Regions from separate parts of the Morganella sp. GD04133 genome, predicted to be linked through region 1. Evidence: predicted binding sites of a transcription regulator. Region 1 holds the regulator's gene; each other region holds the start of a gene.
The links. The regulator PurR, encoded in region 1, represses purine synthesis genes. The targets are predictions, from matches to a motif close to CANGCAAACGTTTGCNTG.
Positions count from the first base shown of each region.

Region 2: the regulator PurR is predicted to act here: its motif matches at 2,752-2,769, upstream of purM (phosphoribosylformylglycinamidine cyclo-ligase).
Region 3: the regulator PurR is predicted to act here: its motif matches at 1,359-1,376, upstream of glyA (serine hydroxymethyltransferase).
Region 4: the regulator PurR is predicted to act here: its motif matches at 2,450-2,467, upstream of N7387_RS16335 (NCS2 family permease).

Region 1 is NZ_JAODZS010000025.1:3,401-8,009, reverse strand. It holds gene punC (purine nucleoside transporter PunC) at 1-1,181, opposite strand, end outside; gene punR (DNA-binding transcriptional activator PunR) at 1,303-2,205, shown strand; gene purR (HTH-type transcriptional repressor PurR) at 2,209-3,234, opposite strand; gene sodB (superoxide dismutase [Fe]) at 3,661-4,239, opposite strand.
Region 2 is NZ_JAODZS010000003.1:104,107-108,715, reverse strand. It holds gene N7387_RS02105 (filamentous hemagglutinin N-terminal domain-containing protein) at 1-495, shown strand, start outside; gene uraA (uracil permease) at 592-1,884, opposite strand; gene upp (uracil phosphoribosyltransferase) at 1,953-2,579, opposite strand; gene purM (phosphoribosylformylglycinamidine cyclo-ligase) at 2,833-3,873, shown strand; gene purN (phosphoribosylglycinamide formyltransferase) at 3,873-4,505, shown strand; gene N7387_RS02080 (helix-hairpin-helix domain-containing protein) at 4,544-4,609, opposite strand, start outside.
Region 3 is NZ_JAODZS010000002.1:82,438-87,046, reverse strand. It holds gene hmpA (NO-inducible flavohemoprotein) at 1-1,116, opposite strand, end outside; gene glyA (serine hydroxymethyltransferase) at 1,487-2,740, shown strand; gene N7387_RS01280 (3-phenylpropionate MFS transporter) at 2,821-3,972, shown strand; gene suhB (inositol-1-monophosphatase) at 4,028-4,609, opposite strand, start outside.
Region 4 is NZ_JAODZS010000034.1:27,566-32,174, forward strand. It holds gene N7387_RS16330 (Na+/H+ antiporter) at 1-734, opposite strand, end outside; gene N7387_RS16335 (NCS2 family permease) at 1,005-2,351, opposite strand; gene N7387_RS16340 (M15 family metallopeptidase) at 2,612-3,406, shown strand; gene N7387_RS16345 (sulfite exporter TauE/SafE family protein) at 3,413-4,162, opposite strand; gene N7387_RS16350 (XRE family transcriptional regulator) at 4,334-4,609, shown strand, end outside.

The sequences.
Region 1 (4,609 bases):
GTGCGCGAAGAGCGGCGCTGAATAATATAACCGCCGATAGTCAGTACCACGGTTGCCGCCATGACGGCGGTGGTGGAGAGCAGGGGAGCATGCATCAGCGCGGAGACCAGAAAACTGATCGCAGAGCATAAGCCGAGCTGAATGGCATTCTGCAATGCTGCCGCTTTACCGCTGTGCTCCGGATAAACCGCCAGGGCGTTTGATACCGCAATCGGGTAAGACGCACCATTCATTGCCGCCATAAAGCAGAATGGGATCAGGATCGCCACCAGTGACGGGTTGCTGAATTTCGCCATAACATACAACCCGATCATGCTGACGGCATAACCGGCCAGCAGGAACGGCAGCAGGGTTTTACCGTTAATCCGCGACAGCAGGGCACGGCAGCCGTAGCCTCCGACCATAAAGGCGATCGTCTGCGGGATATAGCTCAGGCCGATATCATTCGGGTTATAACCCATATCGCGCAGAATAAACGGCGAACCGGTCAGCCAGGCAAAGAAACCGGCACTGCACGCGGCATAAATCAGCACGTTACCGCTGTAGACCGGGGACTTCAGCAAACGGAAGAAGGAGATCTTCTGTTTTTCTGTTTTGGCTGCATCCGGCGCAATATGGCGCTTTTCTTTCAGCATCAGGGTCGGGATCAGCACCAGCAGGGTGATCCCGCCGAGTACGAGGAAAATCTCATGCCAGCCGCCGTGGTTGAGCAGCCATGCGCCCAGTAACGGCGCCAGTGCCGGGGAAAGTGCCACCAGCGGCATAATCGCGGCAAAGACACGCTGCGCGCGGTGATCATCATAACGGTCGATAACCAGCGCCTGCCAGGTGACCGCTGCGGAGCAGACGCTGACCGCCTGCACAAAGCGCAGTAATAATAGCTGCGCCGGGGTGGAAACCCAGACCATGGCCAGACAGCTCAGGGCAAACAGGCCGAGACCCATCAGCAGAACCGGCTTGCGGCCGATTTTATCGGAGAGTGGTCCCCATAACAGCTGGCCGATGGCAAAACCGACCAGGAAGATACTCAGACTGGCGCTGATAGCGCTGGCAGTGGAGTTCAGAGAGTCCTGCATCATACCGAATGCAGGCAGATACATATCAATCGCGAGGTAACCCAGCATGCTGAGCCCGGCGAGATAAAAGAGAAAGCCGCGGGAAGGCGATTTATTGACAGTCACAGAGAAATACCTGAATGTTAAATAAGTGTAATGCGTGAGTTGTTATTTTAACTATTCGAGTTTTTCTTTGTAAAACGTTATTATTTGCACACTGCTGTGAAATTTTTTGAAAGGAAGAATTGTGTGGTCAGAATATACGCTGGATGTGGTGGATGCTGTGGCACGGACAGGCAGTTTCAGTGCGGCGGCAGAGGAACTGCACCGGGTGCCTTCTGCCATCAGCTACAGCGTCCGTCAGCTGGAAGAGTGGCTGGCGGTTCCGCTGTTTGAACGACGTCACCGGGATGTTGAACTGACACCTGCCGGGGCATTATTTGTTAAAGAAGCGCGTGATGTTATCAAAAAAATGAAATCCACACGCCACCAGTGCCAGATGATTGCCAACGGCTGGCGCGGGCAGTTCAGTATCGCCGTTGACTGTATCGTAAAACCGGAACGGATAACGCGACTTCTGCTGGATTTTTATCATCATTTTCCGGATATCGAGTTGTATATTTATCCGGAGGTGTTTAACGGGGTGTGGGATGCGCTGGTGGACAGACGGGTGGATGTGGCCATCGGCGCGACACGCGCATCCCCGATCGGCGAGCGTTATAATTTCCGTGATATGGGGTTTATGCCGTGGCGTGCGGTGGTCAGCCCGGATCATCCGCTGGCCTCTGCCGGTCATGTCCTGACCAATGAGGAGATGGTGCCGTACCCGAGTTTATGTCTGGAAGACACCTCGCGTTCCCTGCCGAAACGCGACACGTGGGCACTGGATAATCAGCGCCGCCTGGTGGTGCCGGACTGGGATCGCGGGATTGCCTGTGTGGAATCGGGATTATGTGTGGCAATGATGCCGGCGCACCGGGCCGATCCGCTGATTAAAGAGGGGCGGCTGGCAGCGCTGAAGATAGAGCAGCCATTGCCGGACAGCCCGTGCTGTATCACCTGGGTGGATAAAGATACCTCTCCGGCACTGAGCTGGCTGCTCGATTATCTCGGGGACAGCAGTACACTCAATGCCGAATGGCTGCGCTGATCCTCAGCGGCGGTAATCGATAAACGGACCATCTGCCACGGAGCGGCGTTCGACCAGGCGCGGATGCACCTCAATAGTCTGTGCATCTTCGCGTTTGTTGACGATACGGTCGAGCAGCATGGTCAGCGCCATCTGTCCCAGCCGCTCTTTCGGCTGGTGGATGGTGGTCAGGGCAGGGGTAAAGTAGCGGGCGTTACGGATATTGTCATACCCGATCACAGAAATATCCTGCGGGACACGCAGGCCCATTTCATCAGCCGCGCAAATCGCGCCCATCGCCATGGCATCCCCGCCGCAGAATACCGCGGTCGGGCGCTGTTTGCCGGATAAAATCTGTGCCATCGCCTGATAACCGGAATCCGGTTCAAAATCGCCCTGAACAATCCATTCATCACGCACTGTAATGCCGGCTTCTTTCATTGCTTTGCGGAATCCTTCCAGACGGTTGCCGCCGGTGTTTCGCTCAAGCGGCCCCGGAATAACCGCGATATCACGGTGACCGCGTTCAATCAGGTAACGGCCGGCAAGATAACCGCCGTGCAGGGCGTTATCAATAATCGCATCGGTGAAATCCCCGCGCGCTTTGCCCCAGTCCATTACCACCATCGGGATATTGCGGTAGCCTTCCAGCATGGCAATCAGCTGATCCGGATATTCAGAACACATCACCAGCAGACCATCGACCCGCTTTTGTGCCAGCATCGCCAGGTAGGCTTTCTGCTTGTCAGGATTATTGTGAGAGTTGCACAGCACCAGGGTATAGCCTTTGCTGTAGCAGCTGTTTTCCACCGCCTCAATCACTTCCGCAAAATACGGCGCTTCACTGGAGGTGGCCAGCAGCCCGATGGACTTGGTGTTATTGACTTTCAGACTGCGCGCCACGGCGCTCGGTGAATAGTGCAACTCTTTGATAGCAGCCCAGACAGCCGCCTTCGTTTCTTCCGCAACGAAACGGGTATTATTAATGACATGGGAGACGGTTGTGGTAGAGACGCCCGAGCGCTTAGCCACATCTTTAATCGTTGCCATGATGAAAACAACTCCTGACCTGCCGGTCTGTATTTTATTATTCGGTTAATCGATTGCTATTATAGTGCCATTATGCGGTAACAATAGAAAAATTTCTGTAAAAACAGGCATTGTTGTCTGATCCGGGTCAAAAGTAAAAAATATTACCTGTGCTATGGTTATTGATATGGTCAGCTATTCGGATTTTCCGGTCAGACCATCCGTTTTAATTATTTTGATGATTCAGGATGTCAGGTAATCATCATTGGTCATTAAGCAGCTATTTTGGAGATAGGAATGGATACAGATCTGAAATATGGTTTGTCAACCGCAGTTGCGGCACTGGTTATGATCGTATTATTTGCAACAATGCTTTTCTGATACACCCCCATCAATACAAAAGGGCGGAAAATTCCGCCCTTTCTTGGTTAACAGTATTTTTACGGATTACGCCAGGTTTTCTTCCGCAAATTTCCAGTTCACTAATGCCCAGAAGTTTTCCAGGTATTTAGGACGGGCATTACGGTAGTCGATATAATAAGCGTGTTCCCAGACATCGACGGTTAAGATGGGTTTGTCGTTACCGCTGACCGGGGTTGCCGCGTTAGAGGTATTGACGATAGCCAGGCTGCCGTCTGCTTTTTTCACCAGCCATGTCCAGCCGGAACCGAAGTTTTTCACTGCGGCATCGGTAAACTGCTGTTTGAATTCGGCAAATGAACCGAACGCGTTGTTAATCGCATCCGCAATTTTACCGGTTGGCTCGCCACCGGCGTTTGGTGCCAGGCAGTGCCAGTAGAACGTGTGGTTCCAGACCTGGGCGGCGTTATTGAAGATACCGGCATCAGAGGTTTTGATAATCTCTTCCAGTGATTTACCTTCAAACGCGGTGCCTTTGATCAGGTTATTCAGATTAAGCACATAAGTGTTGTGGTGTTTGCCGTAGTGGTATTCCAGTGTTTCTTCAGAAATATAGGGCGCTAATGCATTTTTTGCATAAGGCAGTGCAGGTAATTCAAACGACATTGCATTCTCCTTGTTAAGGTTAAATCAGTAACCTCATCACAGACGGGTTACTGTTATTATTCTGCGAATTATCTTAACAAGTTTTGTCATAAAAAACAGCGTGAAATACTGGGGGTGATGTTATTCACATTGTGAAAGATAAAATTGCCCACAGAATGATATCCGTCACAATAAAGGCGATAAGCAAGGTGTACAGCTTATGGCGGCAGATCCAGTTATAATAGCGTTTCATTCTGTCTTCCCCGTATGACTGCGGAATCTTAACTATAACGGGTTTACCGGCTGAAATCCGCGCAGGTTTAACCATTTTACAAAAAGCGTGACAGCGGCCGCCGTTTGTCAACCGGCAGCAGACCCTTTACAATCTGCG
Region 2 (4,609 bases), on a different contig from region 1:
GTTTGTGCCGGCGCATGCAGCTTCAGAAATATGACTTCAGTGAATCTGGTTACCGGAAAAATGATGCTTGCCGATGGCCGGGTTATCGGGCATTCTCCGGGTGATACAAAATTGATCATCAAAGATACCACAAAAAAAATTGCAAACCGTCTGATACTTAACAGCCAGCATATTGAAATCAGCAACAGCCATGTGAAGACAGACTATCTTCAGTTTTCTAATATGTTTAACCATATGAATGGCAGCCCGTTAAGAAACAGTATAACCCTTGATAAGCAATCAACAATAAAATCCAACAATATCAAACTTAATATTATCGATACCGATATTTCTAATTACGGTACTATCAAAGGTAATGTAAGCGGAATACTTCTTGTTTCAGATATCATTAATGAAGGGAAAATATCCGGAGATAACATCTCCTTTACTCTGCGTGATGCAGTTAATTTATCCGGAAAAGGTAAAATAAAATTTAAAAATGGTCACTCTTTTTAATTACTGTTTTGAATGATGCTCACGAAAGGAAAAACCTTTCACGGCAGTATTAAATTATCACACCGGTGAAGCCGCGACGACTTCACCGGTTCTGTTTTAACTGTCTTTCTTCACTTCATCCAGATTCACATCCACAACCCGCTCTTCCGGACGGATAATATTCACCAGACGAAATACCAGTGCCAGACCAATCCCGACAACCGTTGCCAGTGCCATTCCTTTCAGTTCGGCAGCACCGATATGAATGGTTGCACCGCTGACACCGATAATCAGGATAACCGCTGTCAGGATCAGGTTTTGCGGCTTATTGTAATCCACTTTGGAATCAATCAGCACACGGATACCGGATGCACCGATAACCCCGTACAACAGCAGTGATACCCCGCCCATCACCGGCACCGGGACAGCGGCAATCGCGGCAGCCAGTTTACCGACACAGGAGAGCAGAATCGCCAGTACCGCTGCCCCGCCGATAACCCAGGAGCTGTACACTTTGGTGATCGCCATGACACCGATGTTTTCACCGTACGTGGTGTTTGGTGTGGAGCCGAAGAAGCCGGACAGCACCGTCGAGAAGCCGTTGGCAAACATTGAACAGTGCAGACCCGGGTCTTTCATCAAATCACGTTTGACAATATTCGCGGTGACCACCAGGTGACCAACGTGCTCGGCAATCACCACCAGCGCAGCCGGTAAAATGGTCAGAATGGCGAACCACTCAAAACGGGGGGTGTAGAATGTCGGCAGTGCAAACCACGGTGCTTCACTTACCGGGGTTAAATCCACCGCGCCCATAAAAAAGGCCAGCGCATACCCGGTCAGCACCCCGATAAGGATCGGGATAATTGCCAGGAAACCGCGGAACACCACAGAACCGAGAATCGTCACCCCGAGTGTGGTCAGAGAGATAATCAGCGTGGTGCTGTCCGGTGTTGCGCCGTTCTCGAATTTCAGCCCGGCCATACCGGCAGCGGTACCGGCCAGCTCAAGACCGATGACCGCCACAATCGCCCCCATGGCCGCAGGCGGGAACAACACATTGATCCAGCCGCGTCCGGCGATTTTGACAATCCCCGCCACCAGCATAAATAACAGCCCGCAGATGATAAACCCGCCGAGAGCGAGTTCATAACCGAGCGGCAGTAAAATCAGCACCGGTGAGATAAAGGCAAAGCTGGAGCCCAGATACGCCGGGATTTTTCCTTTACAGATAAACAGATACAGCAGCGTCCCGATACCGTTAAATAACAGGATCGTGGCCGGGTTTACCTGAAACAGGATCGGCACCAGAACAGTGGCACCGAACATCGCAAACAGGTGCTGTAAACTTAACGGAATGGTGACCAGCAGTGGTGGGCGTTCATCGACTTCAATAACGCGGCGCGTCATCTTAAACCTCTTAATGATTACTCAGGGATATGCCAAAAAAAAGCCGACTTCTCAGTCGGCTCATTAACTTATTTCGTACCAAATATTTTATCACCCGCATCACCCAGGCCCGGTACAATGTAACCGTGTTCGTTGAGGTGATCGTCGATGGATGCGGTGTACAGCTCAACATCCGGATGGGCTTTTTCCAGCGCTTTCAGACCTTCCGGTGCCGCAACCAGCACGAGGATTTTAATCGCGGTGCAGCCTGCTTTTTTCAGCAGGTCAATAGTAGCGATCATCGAACCGCCGGTTGCCAGCATCGGGTCAACCACCAGCGCCATGCGCTCTTCTATATTAGAGGCTAATTTCTGGAAGTACGGTACCGGCTCCAGTGTTTCTTCATCACGGTAAACACCGACAACACTGATACGGGCACTCGGGATGCTTTCCAGTACACCGTTCATCATACCGATACCCGCACGCAGGATTGGCACAACGGTAATCTTTTTACCCTTGATTTGTTCAATTTCGACCGGACCACACCAGCCGTCAATTGTCACTTTCTCAGTTTCTAAGTCTGAAGTTGCTTCATAGGTCAGCAGGCTACCGACTTCTGAGGCCAGTTCACGAAAGCGTTTTGTGCTTATATCATGATCTCGCATCAGGCCAAGTTTGTGTTTAACGAGCGGGTGTTTTACCTCGACGACTTTCATGGGTTCTCCTACTGTGTAAGCCCTGGCGGACAAAAAAATCGCGAGATTATACCGCTTTTCTTTCGCAGCGCCACCCCGGATTTGTTGATTATAGTCAATTATCACGCTTTTCATGTTCGTTACATGAATAAGTGTGATCTGACGCATTTTGAAAAAAACCGGCGTAAATCCTCTCGCAAACGTTTGCGTGGCCTGTTAGAATAGCCGCGTTTTCGATACACCCACTTACTTGCAATCGCCGTTGGGGGCCGCAGTGACTGACAAAACTTCCCTGAGTTACAAAGATGCCGGTGTTGATATTGATGCCGGTAATGCCTTAGTTTCCCGTATTAAGCATGTTGTCAAAGAGACACGCCGTCCTGAAGTGATGGGCGGGCTGGGTGGTTTCGGTGCGCTGTGTGCGGTACCGCAGAAATATAAAGAGCCGGTGCTGGTTTCCGGCACTGACGGCGTCGGCACCAAGCTGCGCCTGGCGATGGATCTGGCGCGTCATGACACTATCGGTATCGACCTCGTCGCCATGTGTGTGAACGACCTGGTGGTCGCCGGTGCTGAGCCCCTCTTCTTCCTCGACTATTACGCGACCGGCAAACTGGATGTCGATACTGCCGCCCGTGTGGTCACCGGTATTGCCGAAGGCTGCAAACAGGCAGGTTGTGCGCTGGTCGGCGGTGAAACCGCTGAAATGCCGGGCATGTATCACGGTAATGATTATGACGTGGCCGGGTTCTGTGTCGGCGTGGCGGAAAAATCAGAAATCATCGACGGCAGCAAAGTCCGCGCCGGTGATGTGCTGATCGCTCTGGCATCCAGCGGCCCGCACTCCAACGGCTATTCTTTGATCCGCAAAATCCTGGAAGTCAGCAAAACTGACCCGGCAGTCACAGAGCTTGACGGCAAATCCCTGGCGGATCATCTGCTGGCACCGACCAAAATCTATGTTAAATCTGTGCTGAAACTGATCGAAAATACCGATGTTCACGCCATCGCTCACCTGACCGGCGGCGGTTTCCAGGAAAATATCCCGCGTGTATTACCGGCCTGTACTCAGGCACGGATTGATGCGTCATCCTGGCAGTGGCCGTCTGTCTTTAACTGGCTGCAAAAAGCCGGGAATGTGGAAGACTATGAAATGTACCGCACCTTTAACTGTGGTGTCGGTATGGTGATTGCGCTGCCGGCAGCATCTGTACCCGCCGCCCTCGCCCTGCTGACAGAAGCGGGTGAAAATGCATGGCTGATTGGTGATATCGCGGTGTGCCGCGAAGATGAACCGCAGGTCATCATCCGCTGATGAAAAAACGCCTTGTTGTCCTGATTTCCGGCAGCGGCAGTAATCTGCAGGCGTTGATTGACGCCTGCGATTCAAAAGCCCTCAATGCGGACATTGTCGCGGTTTTCAGTAATAAAGCAGACGCTTACGGGTTACTCCGCGCACAACAGGCCGGTATTCCCGCACTGGCGCTCAGCCCGGCGGAATTCTCTTCACGGGATGATTTTGATGCCGCATTGCAGGCGCAGATTGATGAATATCAGCCGGACTTAATGATTCTCGCCGGATATATGCGGATTCTGACACCGGCCTTTGTCCGCCATTACCACGGCAGAATGCTGAATATCCACCCGTCTCTGCTGCCGAAATATCCGGGCCTGCACACGCACCGCAAAGCGCTGGAAAACGGCGATGCCGAACACGGCACTTCCGTGCACTTCGTCACGGAAGAACTGGACGGTGGCCCGGTGATTTTGCAGGCACGCATTGCCGTTCTGCCGGATGACACCGAAGACACCCTCACCGCACGGATACAACAGGAAGAACACCGCATCTATCCGCAGGTGGTTAACTGGTTTGTGCAGGGGCGTCTGGCGCTGAAGGACGATGGTGTGTATCTGGACGGGAAATTACACTCTCACAATACTATCTGATACCCTGCGCCCGGTTTTTCCCGGGCGTTTTTTCATCACTACCGCAGTTTCGCCATATCATTAAGATACGCTTTGCGCTGCCCGGTATAATTCCACCATGGCTG
Region 3 (4,609 bases), on a different contig from region 1:
CAGCTGACGCGCAATGTGCTGCATAAAGGCCACCGGGCCGCACAGGTAATAATGGCGGGTTTTACTGAGCAGGATATCCTGCTGAGCGGTTAAATCCATCAGCCCGGTCAGGTGCGGATGCGCTTCATCAGCACGCGGCTCTCTGTACCAGACGGTCTGGCTGAACGCCGGCAGCTGAGCACCAAACCGGTTTACTTCCTCCGCAAAGGCATGCACACCGCCGTGCTCTGCCGCATGCAGCCAGGTCACGTCCGCCGGATGCTGTTGTGCGGTGAGTGTTTGCAGCATAGCCATCATTGGTGTTAAGCCGACCCCGGCGGAAATCAGAACCACCGGCGTTTCTTTTTTTGCTTCCAGGAAGAAATCCCCCAGCGGCGGCGTCAGTCTGATCACATCACCTTCCTGCACATTGGCGTGCAGCCAGCCGGAAATCGTGCCTTTGTCCTCACGTTTGACCGCAATACGGTAGGTTTTACCGTCCGGTGCCTGTGTCAGAGAGTACTGGCGGATTTCCTGATTTTCCAGCGCCTCGTCATTGATATAGACACTGATATACTGCCCCGGACGGTAATCCGCGACAGGCTTGCCATCAACCGGTGCCAGTTCAAAACTGGTGATCAGTTCACTCTGCGGCTGTTTGCGGATCACGCGGAATTCACGCAGTCCTTCCCATCCGCCCTGTGACGCCGCTTTTTCCTGATATAACCCGGCTTCACGCTGAATAAAGATATCTGCCAGTACGCCATACGCTTTACCCCAGGCGGTCAGCACTTCTTCACCCGGATTGAGTAACTCTTCAATGGTGGCAAGCAGGTTTTCCCCGACAATCGGGTAATGCTCAGGTTTGATCATCAGACTGGCATGTTTATTGGCAATTTTTTCCACTGCCGCGCCCAGTGCGCCGAGGTTATCAATATTCATGGCATAGGCGCAGACCGCATTAAACAACGCTTCACGCTGCGCACCATTCTGCTGGTGGCTCATGGTGAAGATATCTTTTAATTCCGGATGCTGACGAAACATACGGTCATAAAAATGGGCGGTCAGTTTCGGGCCGGTGGCGGCAATCAGCGGGGCAGTGGATTTTACGGTGGCGATAGTTTGTGCATCGAGCATAGCAGGGCTCCTGAAAAAGCATCACATCAGTGTGAAATTTATAACATGTATTTTTTATGCAACTTATAATGCAGGGCAGAATTTGTAAAGCGCAAATTTTTCTGCTGTTTCTGAAAATCCGCTGAAAATAGCGAAATTGATCAGTGAGCGTGGGTAAGGGGGGATCACAAATCCGGTATTGTGTCCGATGGACAGGATATTCTTATGAAATAATAAGTATGCTAATTACCTGATTTTACCGACATGCAATCGTTTGCGTATTTTTTGTTTCCGGGGCTATCTCAATTCAGAAAAAGGGTTTACACTGTAGGGCATTCGTCCCCGGAAAGGGGTGTTTTTTTATCGGCATCAGGCGAGTCAGGAGAAGCGAATGTTAAAGCGTGAAATGAATATTGCAGATTACGACCCACAACTCTGGCAGGCGATGAAAGACGAAGATCGTCGTCAGGAAGAGCACATTGAATTAATTGCCTCTGAGAACTACACCAGCCCGCGCGTTATGGAAGCTCAGGGCTCCCAGCTCACCAACAAATATGCGGAAGGATATCCGGGCAAACGCTACTACGGCGGCTGCGAATATGTGGATATCGTGGAACAACTGGCGATTGACCGTGCAAAAGAACTGTTCGGCGCAGATTATGCCAACGTTCAGCCGCACTCAGGCTCCCAGGCTAACGTTGCAGTGTACTCCGCACTGCTGTCACCGGGCGATACTGTATTAGGGATGAATTTAGCGGAAGGCGGTCACCTGACTCACGGCTCTCCGGTAAACTTCTCCGGTAAACTGTACAATATCGTCCCTTACGGTATCGATTCTGCCGGTAAAATCGATTATGACGATGTCGCTGAACAGGCGAAAAAACATCAGCCGAAAATGATCATCGGCGGCTTCTCTGCTTATTCCGGTGTGGTTGACTGGGCGAAAATGCGCGAAATCGCTGACAGCATCGGTGCTTACCTGTTTGTTGATATGGCCCACGTAGCCGGTCTGGTTGCTGCGGGTGTTTATCCTAACCCGGTTCCGCATGCTCACGTTGTCACCACCACCACGCACAAAACCCTGGCGGGTCCGCGCGGCGGGATGATCCTGGCGAAAGGCGGTGATGAAGATCTGTACAAAAAACTGAACTCAGCGGTATTCCCGGGCAACCAGGGTGGTCCGCTGATGCACGTTATCGCCGGTAAAGCAGTGGCGTTAAAAGAAGCAATGGAGCCTGAATTTAAAGCAAATCAGGTCCAGGTTGTGAAAAATGCCAAAGCAATGGTTGAAGTCTTCCTGAACCGTGGTTATAAAGTGGTGTCCGGCGGTACTGAGAACCATCTGTTCCTGGTGGATCTGGTCGACAAAGACATCACCGGTAAAGATGCCGATGCTGCACTGGGCTGTGCTAACATCACTGTCAACAAAAACAGTGTACCGAACGATCCGAAGAGCCCGTTTGTGACTTCCGGTATCCGTGTCGGTTCCCCGGCAATTACCCGCCGCGGCTTCAAAGAAGCAGAAGCCCGTGAACTGGCCGGCTGGATGTGTGACGTGCTAGATAACCTCAATGATGAAGCGACCATTGAAGCTGTGAAACAAAAAGTTCTGGCTATCTGCGCGAAATATCCGGTTTACGCATAATCGCGTTACCAATCTGATGTAACCAAAACCCGCTTCGTTCGCCGCGAGCGGGTTTTTTGTATTCCTGAAAGGAGAGGCAGATGTTTGTTCCGTCATCGCTCTGGCTGGCGCTTGATTATTTTACGTATTTTTTTTCCTACGGAATTTTTCTTCCCTACTGGGGCGCATGGCTGAAAGGTGAAGGGCATGATGTGGCAACGGTCGGTATGCTGCTCAGTGTGGGGCTGGTGGCGCGTTTCGTTGGCAGCCTGTTTATCACACCGCTGTTTAAAGATCCGTCACGGCTGATTTTTGCCCTGAGGCTGATGGCGCTCTGCGCTTTTCTGTTCGCGGTGGCGTTTTATTTCGGCTCGCACTGGCTCTGGCTCTTCTTTGTCATGGCCGGATTCAACCTCTTTTTCTCCCCGATGATCCCGCTGGGGGATTCTCTCGCCGCGACCTGGCAAAAACAGTTCCCGATGGACTACGGCTCGATCCGTGTCTGGGGTTCAGTGGCCTTTATCATTGCCACCTCGGTTACCGGGATGCTGATGGATATCTGGAAGCATGAGGTGATCCTGGCAGCATTAGTGGTCAGTACCGGTTCACTGCTGCTGACGTCGCTGCTGCGTCCGCGCATTATGCCGTCCGGGGAAATGAAACAGCGCGGGCCGCAGGTGAGTTTCCGTGTTCTGCTGAAAGATAATGCCGTTGTTCGTTTTCTGCTGTGTGTGAGTCTGTTACAGGGGGCACATGCCGCTTATTACGGTTTCAGTGTGATTTACTGGCAGAAAGTCGGCTATTCTGATGCCGCGATTGGTTATCTCTGGTCACTGGGCGTGGTGGCGGAAGTGATTGTCTTTACCTTCAGTAATAAACTGTTCCGCCGCTGGAGTGCGGCCAGCCTGTTACTGCTTTCCGGTATCTGCGGTATTCTGCGCTGGTCACTGCTGGGCATGTCGGCGGCGCTGCCGGTGCTGATTGTGGCGCAGATCCTGCACAGCGGCACCTATACTGTATGCCATCTGGCGGCGATGCGCTTTATCGGTGCGCGCAAATCCACGGAAATCATTCCGTTACAGGCGGCGTATTCCGCGCTGGCAATGGGCGGGGCGATTGCGGTGATGACGCTGGTGGCGGGGTATCTGTATGAGGATATCCACGGCGGAATATTTTATCTGATGGCGCTGACGGTGGTTCCTGCGCTGTTCCTGCGCCCGAAAGTCCGGCCGCAGACCCCGGAAAACGCATAATAAAAAAGGGTTATGACGAAAGTCATAACCCTTTTTCACATCTGGCGGAACAGAATCAGCGTTTCAGTGACTCAGTCAGCTCATCACGCATTTCTGCCAGCAGTTCGCGGACCACGCGCGGGCTGCCTGCAACGATGTTACCGCTGTCGATATAACGGTGATCACCGGTGAAATCAGTAACGATACCGCCCGCTTCACGGACCAGCAGTTCACCGCCGAGGAAATCCCATGGTTTCAGGCCGATTTCAAAGAAACCGTCCACACGGCCGGCAGCGAGATACGCCAGATCCAGTGCGGCAGAGCCGGTGCGGCGGAAATCTGAACAACGGGTGAACAGTTTGCCGAGAATTTTGATATAGGTATCAGCGTGGTGTTTGGCTTTGAACGGGAAGCCGGTCGCCAGTACCGCGCCGTCGAGATCACGGGCAGTGGCGCCGCGCAGACGGTAGCCGTTTAACTGTGCGCCCTGACCACGGACAGCAGAGAATAATTCGTTACGCATCGGATCGTAAACAACCGCCACTTCAGTGCGGCCTTTGATACGGAATGCGATAGATACCGCGAAGTGCGGGAGACGTTTAACGAAGTTGGTGGTGCCATCCAGGGGATCAATAACCCATTCCATGTCGCTTTCTTC
Region 4 (4,609 bases), on a different contig from region 1:
AGGATACCGGACACACCGATGTGTTCCGCGATCAGATAAGAGGCAAACGGCAGCAGTAACATAAAGACGATTTGCGTGGCCGGGTCATCCCCGCTCCAGCGGCTCATCAGACGCAGTGATTTACTGTACAGCCAGGTGACCGCCACCCCGGCCAGCAGGCCGCCGATAGCGACTTTGAAGAATTCCAGGGTGACACCGGTGACGGAGAAAATCATCGTGCCCATGACAATTGCCACGGCAAATTTCAGCGCGACCAGACCGGAGGCGTCATTCATCAGCGCCTCCCCTTCCAGAATGCCCATCATCTGTTTCGGAATGCGCCCTTTGCCGACAATCGACGACAGCGCCACGGCATCTGTCGGAGACAGCACCGCCGCAAGGGCAAAGGCCGGAATCAGCTCAATCCCCGGCATCAGCCAGTAGATCAGATACCCGATGCCGATAACCGTCACCAGCACCAGGAACAGCACCAGGATGAAGATTTCCCGCCCTTTCTGCATAAACTCCCTGGTCGGGGTCTTCCAGCCGTCAACAAACAGCAACGGCGGTATCAGCAGGACGAGAAACAGTTCAGGATCGAACGTGACATGCAGACCAAACTGCGGGAAGGCAAGCAGGGCCCCCATTGCGATCTGAATGATGGGTAACGGAATACGATACGGGATCATTTTGGTGAGAACACCGGACACCGACACGACCAGAATCAAAATAAGAATCGTAAAGAATATTTCCATATTACCCTTACTGAACTTAGGGCCTAATCAGCCCGCTGACAAAAAGATACTGTTAATAACGGCAAAAAAACCGCAATAAGAGCCCGGAGGAGAAAAAATTACCGCCGGTTGCCACTATCATACAAAAAAAGCAGCGGCGGATGCGTTATTCGCCACTGCTATTTTATCTTCTCAGGCCATTAAATCGGGCAATTAATTAGTGTTTTAAGATAAATCGTATAAATAAAGCGTATCCTCACCAACAGCTTCCGTGAAATGGTGATTTATGACTTAAATCGCCCAGCCACCAGCATAAAATGCCACCAGTGCCGCTGCGATAAGCACTGTACCGATATTCAGCTTACGCCATTCCCCTCCGGCGATACGACCGATAACCAGTGAAGCAAAGCCCAGCATAATCCCGGTCACAATATTACCGGTCAGTACAATGAAGACCGCACACAATAAACCTGACATAGAACCAACAAAGTCACTGAAATCCAGTTTACTGACATTACTCAGCATCAGCAGACCGACATACATCAGCGCCGGTGCTGTCGCATAGGCCGGTACCAGGTAAGAGAGCGGAGAGAGGAACAGGATCAGCAGGAACAGTACCCCGACCACGGTTGCGGTCAGACCGGTACGACCACCCGCAGCGGCACCGGCCGCAGATTCGATATACACCGCAGCAGGCGCCGCGCCGACAACACCGGCTACAATGCTGCTGACTGAGTCTGTCGTCAGGGCTTTGCCGCCGTTAATGATCTGATTATCTTTATCCAGCAGATTCGCCTGACCGGCTACCGCGCGGATCGTGCCTGTCGCATCAAACACCGCCGTCATCACCAGCGCCAGAACTGTTGGCAACACCAGTGGTTGCAGTGCGCCCATGATATCCATGCTGAAAAAGAGTGACAGCCCGTCATCACCAAGGGACGGTAATTTGAAAAAGCCCTGATATTTCACATTCGGATCAAAAATCAGCCCGATAACGGAAATCGCAATAATCACCAGCAGTACTGCCCCCGGGACTTTCAGGCGCTCCAGACCGAAAATCACCGCCAGACCCGCCAGCGCCATTATCACAGGGAAAGAGGTGAAATCCCCCAGTACCACCGGCATGCCTGCCTGCGGGTTTTTGATCACAAGGTCAATATTAGTGGCGGCAATCAGCAGCAGGAACAGACCGATACCGATCCCCGTGCCGTGGGCAATCCCCAGCGGGATATTGCGCAGGATCCACGTACGGATACCGGTGACAGAAATCAGGGTGAACAGCACCCCCATCAGGAACACCGCGCCCAGTACGACCGGGATCGGGATATTCTGACCAATCACCATACTGAATGCGGTAAAGGCGGTCAGGGAAATCGCACAGCCGATCGCCATCGGCAGGTTTGCCCATAACCCCATCAGCAGAGAACCGAGCCCGGCCACCAGACAGGTGGCGATAAAGACCGCCGTATGCGGGAAACCCGCCTGGCCGAGCATGCCCGGCACAACAATCACCGAGTACACCATCGCCAGGAATGTGGTCAGTCCGGCGAGAACTTCACGGCGGACAGTGGTGCCGCGCTCAGTCAGTTTAAAAAATTGGTCTAATTTGCACCCGCTTTGCGGCTGTGTCGCAGACATGTCATCACCTGTGTTAATGAATTTTGTGTCACATCACGTAAACGATTGCGTTTTCAGAAAAAATCCGCTGGTTCCGGATAAAAAAACCGGATACCCACGACGCAAACGTTTGGCTTTTTACAGAGAAAAGATGTGATTTTTTGAGGCAAACGATTATCTTAGGAAAAATCCTGATAATCAAGGCCAAATCCGGGAATTTTTTCACCTCTGTGCCATTGACGGGTTATCATCATCGGTCCCGGTGCCTGATGACGGAATCTATGATGAAACTAACTGCTTTTCTCCTCCCTGTGAGCCTGCTCTGTACGGCGTTACCGACAGCTCAGGCGGCAATTACCCCGCTCAGCCCGGACACCTGCCGTGCCATGACCGCACTCGGTATTATCACAGCAGAAAACCCGGTGCCCTGCGAACGGCTGGTCAATGTGGATGTCCGGTTTATCTCCTTTGAGGGCGAAACCCGCACCGGCACCATTACTGTCGCCGATATTATTGCCCCTGAAACGGAAGCGCTGTTCGATGAGTTGTACCGGCAAAAATTCCCGCTGCACAGCGTGCTGCCGATAGAAGCCTTCGGCGGGGATGATGAGGCATCCATGGCGGCTAATAATACGTCAGCATTTAACGGCCGTCGTCAGGCCAGTCAGAAAGCCTGGTCAAAACACGCTTACGGCATGGCGATCGACATTAATCCGCAGCAAAACCCTTACCGCTTCCGCGATAAAAATGGCCGTGTGACTATCAGCCCGCCGCAATCCGCCGCCGCGCTGACCAACAGAGAAAATATTCGTAACGGAAAAATGGAAACGGTGCTGCCGCTGGTTTTCAGCCATGGTTTTCTCCGCTGGGGCGGGGAATGGAAAAATCCGGTGGATTATCAGCATGCGGAGATCGGCAGTTTTACCTTTATCAATCATCTGCTGTCCCTGCCGCTGCCGGAAGCACAGGCACAATACAGCGCCTATGCCGCCCGTTACCGTGACTGTTTCAGCAAAAGCAAAACCACAGATGAGCTGCTGCGCGCCCGGCAATGTGCCAAAAACGTATTGCGCTGACAGCCGTCAGCGTAACAGATTGCTGATAAGCAACGTCAGACCGGCCAGCAGGATCACCATATTCAGGAAACGGAAAAATGCCTCTTTCGGGATACGCATGGTGATATGCCGCCCGAGGACAATTCCTGCCACCATCGCAGGCAGGAACAGCAGCGCGGTAATGGCGATGTCACTGTTCCAATAGATCCCCATAATCAGAAAAATAATTACGCGGGTTAATGTACTGAAGCCGATCAGGGTGGTCTGCGTAATGCGAAAGCGGTTTTTATCCTCAATCCGCCCGGCAAAATAGATGGCGTAAACAAACCCGCCCGCCCCGAACAGCGCACTCAGAATGCCGCCGCCAATCCCGAACGGAATGATGTATTTCTGCGGATAATGCCGTGCCGTCTTCTTAATAAAGAGGGAATAAAGCGCATAGAGAACAATAAAGGCCCCGAGGAACACCGCCAGCAAATCAGGATGTGTTTTCAGCAGGATCGCCGCACCAATCAGACTGCCGCCGATCATCAGCGGCACCATCCATTTCAGCTCGGCAAAATCGGCTTTGCGTCCGTCGCGGGTGACGTTAATCACCGCCGCACCCAGATCCATCAGCGCCAGCATCGGCACAATGTGTGAGACAGGAATAAAGAAAGCCAGCACCGGACTTGCGATCAGTGCGGAGCCAAAACCGACCATGCCGAAAACCAGATAACCGGCGAAGAGAACCGTAAAACAGATAAAAAAATCTGCCCATGGCAGGGTATAGATCATGGTGAGCACCCGTTTAATGACTTATGTTAATTATCACCATGCCGGATCCTTTCATCTGATAGTATTACCTGTCAGTGCTGTTTTTTCCGGAAAATCACGGCTTACCGTTGTACAACACGTGTGCAATACTAACAGGGTTTCCCTGCAAATTTCATTGGTATCGATTACATTATGCTAAAAACCAGTGCCCACATCGGCCAGAAGGTCAAACTGCTGCGTCAGGCGCGTAACCTGTCGCTCAATGATCTTTCAAAACTCTCCGGCATCTCGAAAGCCGCGCTCTCCAAACTGGAATCCGGTGATTCCAATCCGCGTATCGATACACTGGAGGCCATTGCCGTTGCACTGCGTTTTCCGCTGGGGGATCTGTTTACCGCCAGTAATGAAGGTTATCCCCGTTACGAAAAAAATAAAGTCTTTAAAGGGGAATATGCGGAAGATTTTAAA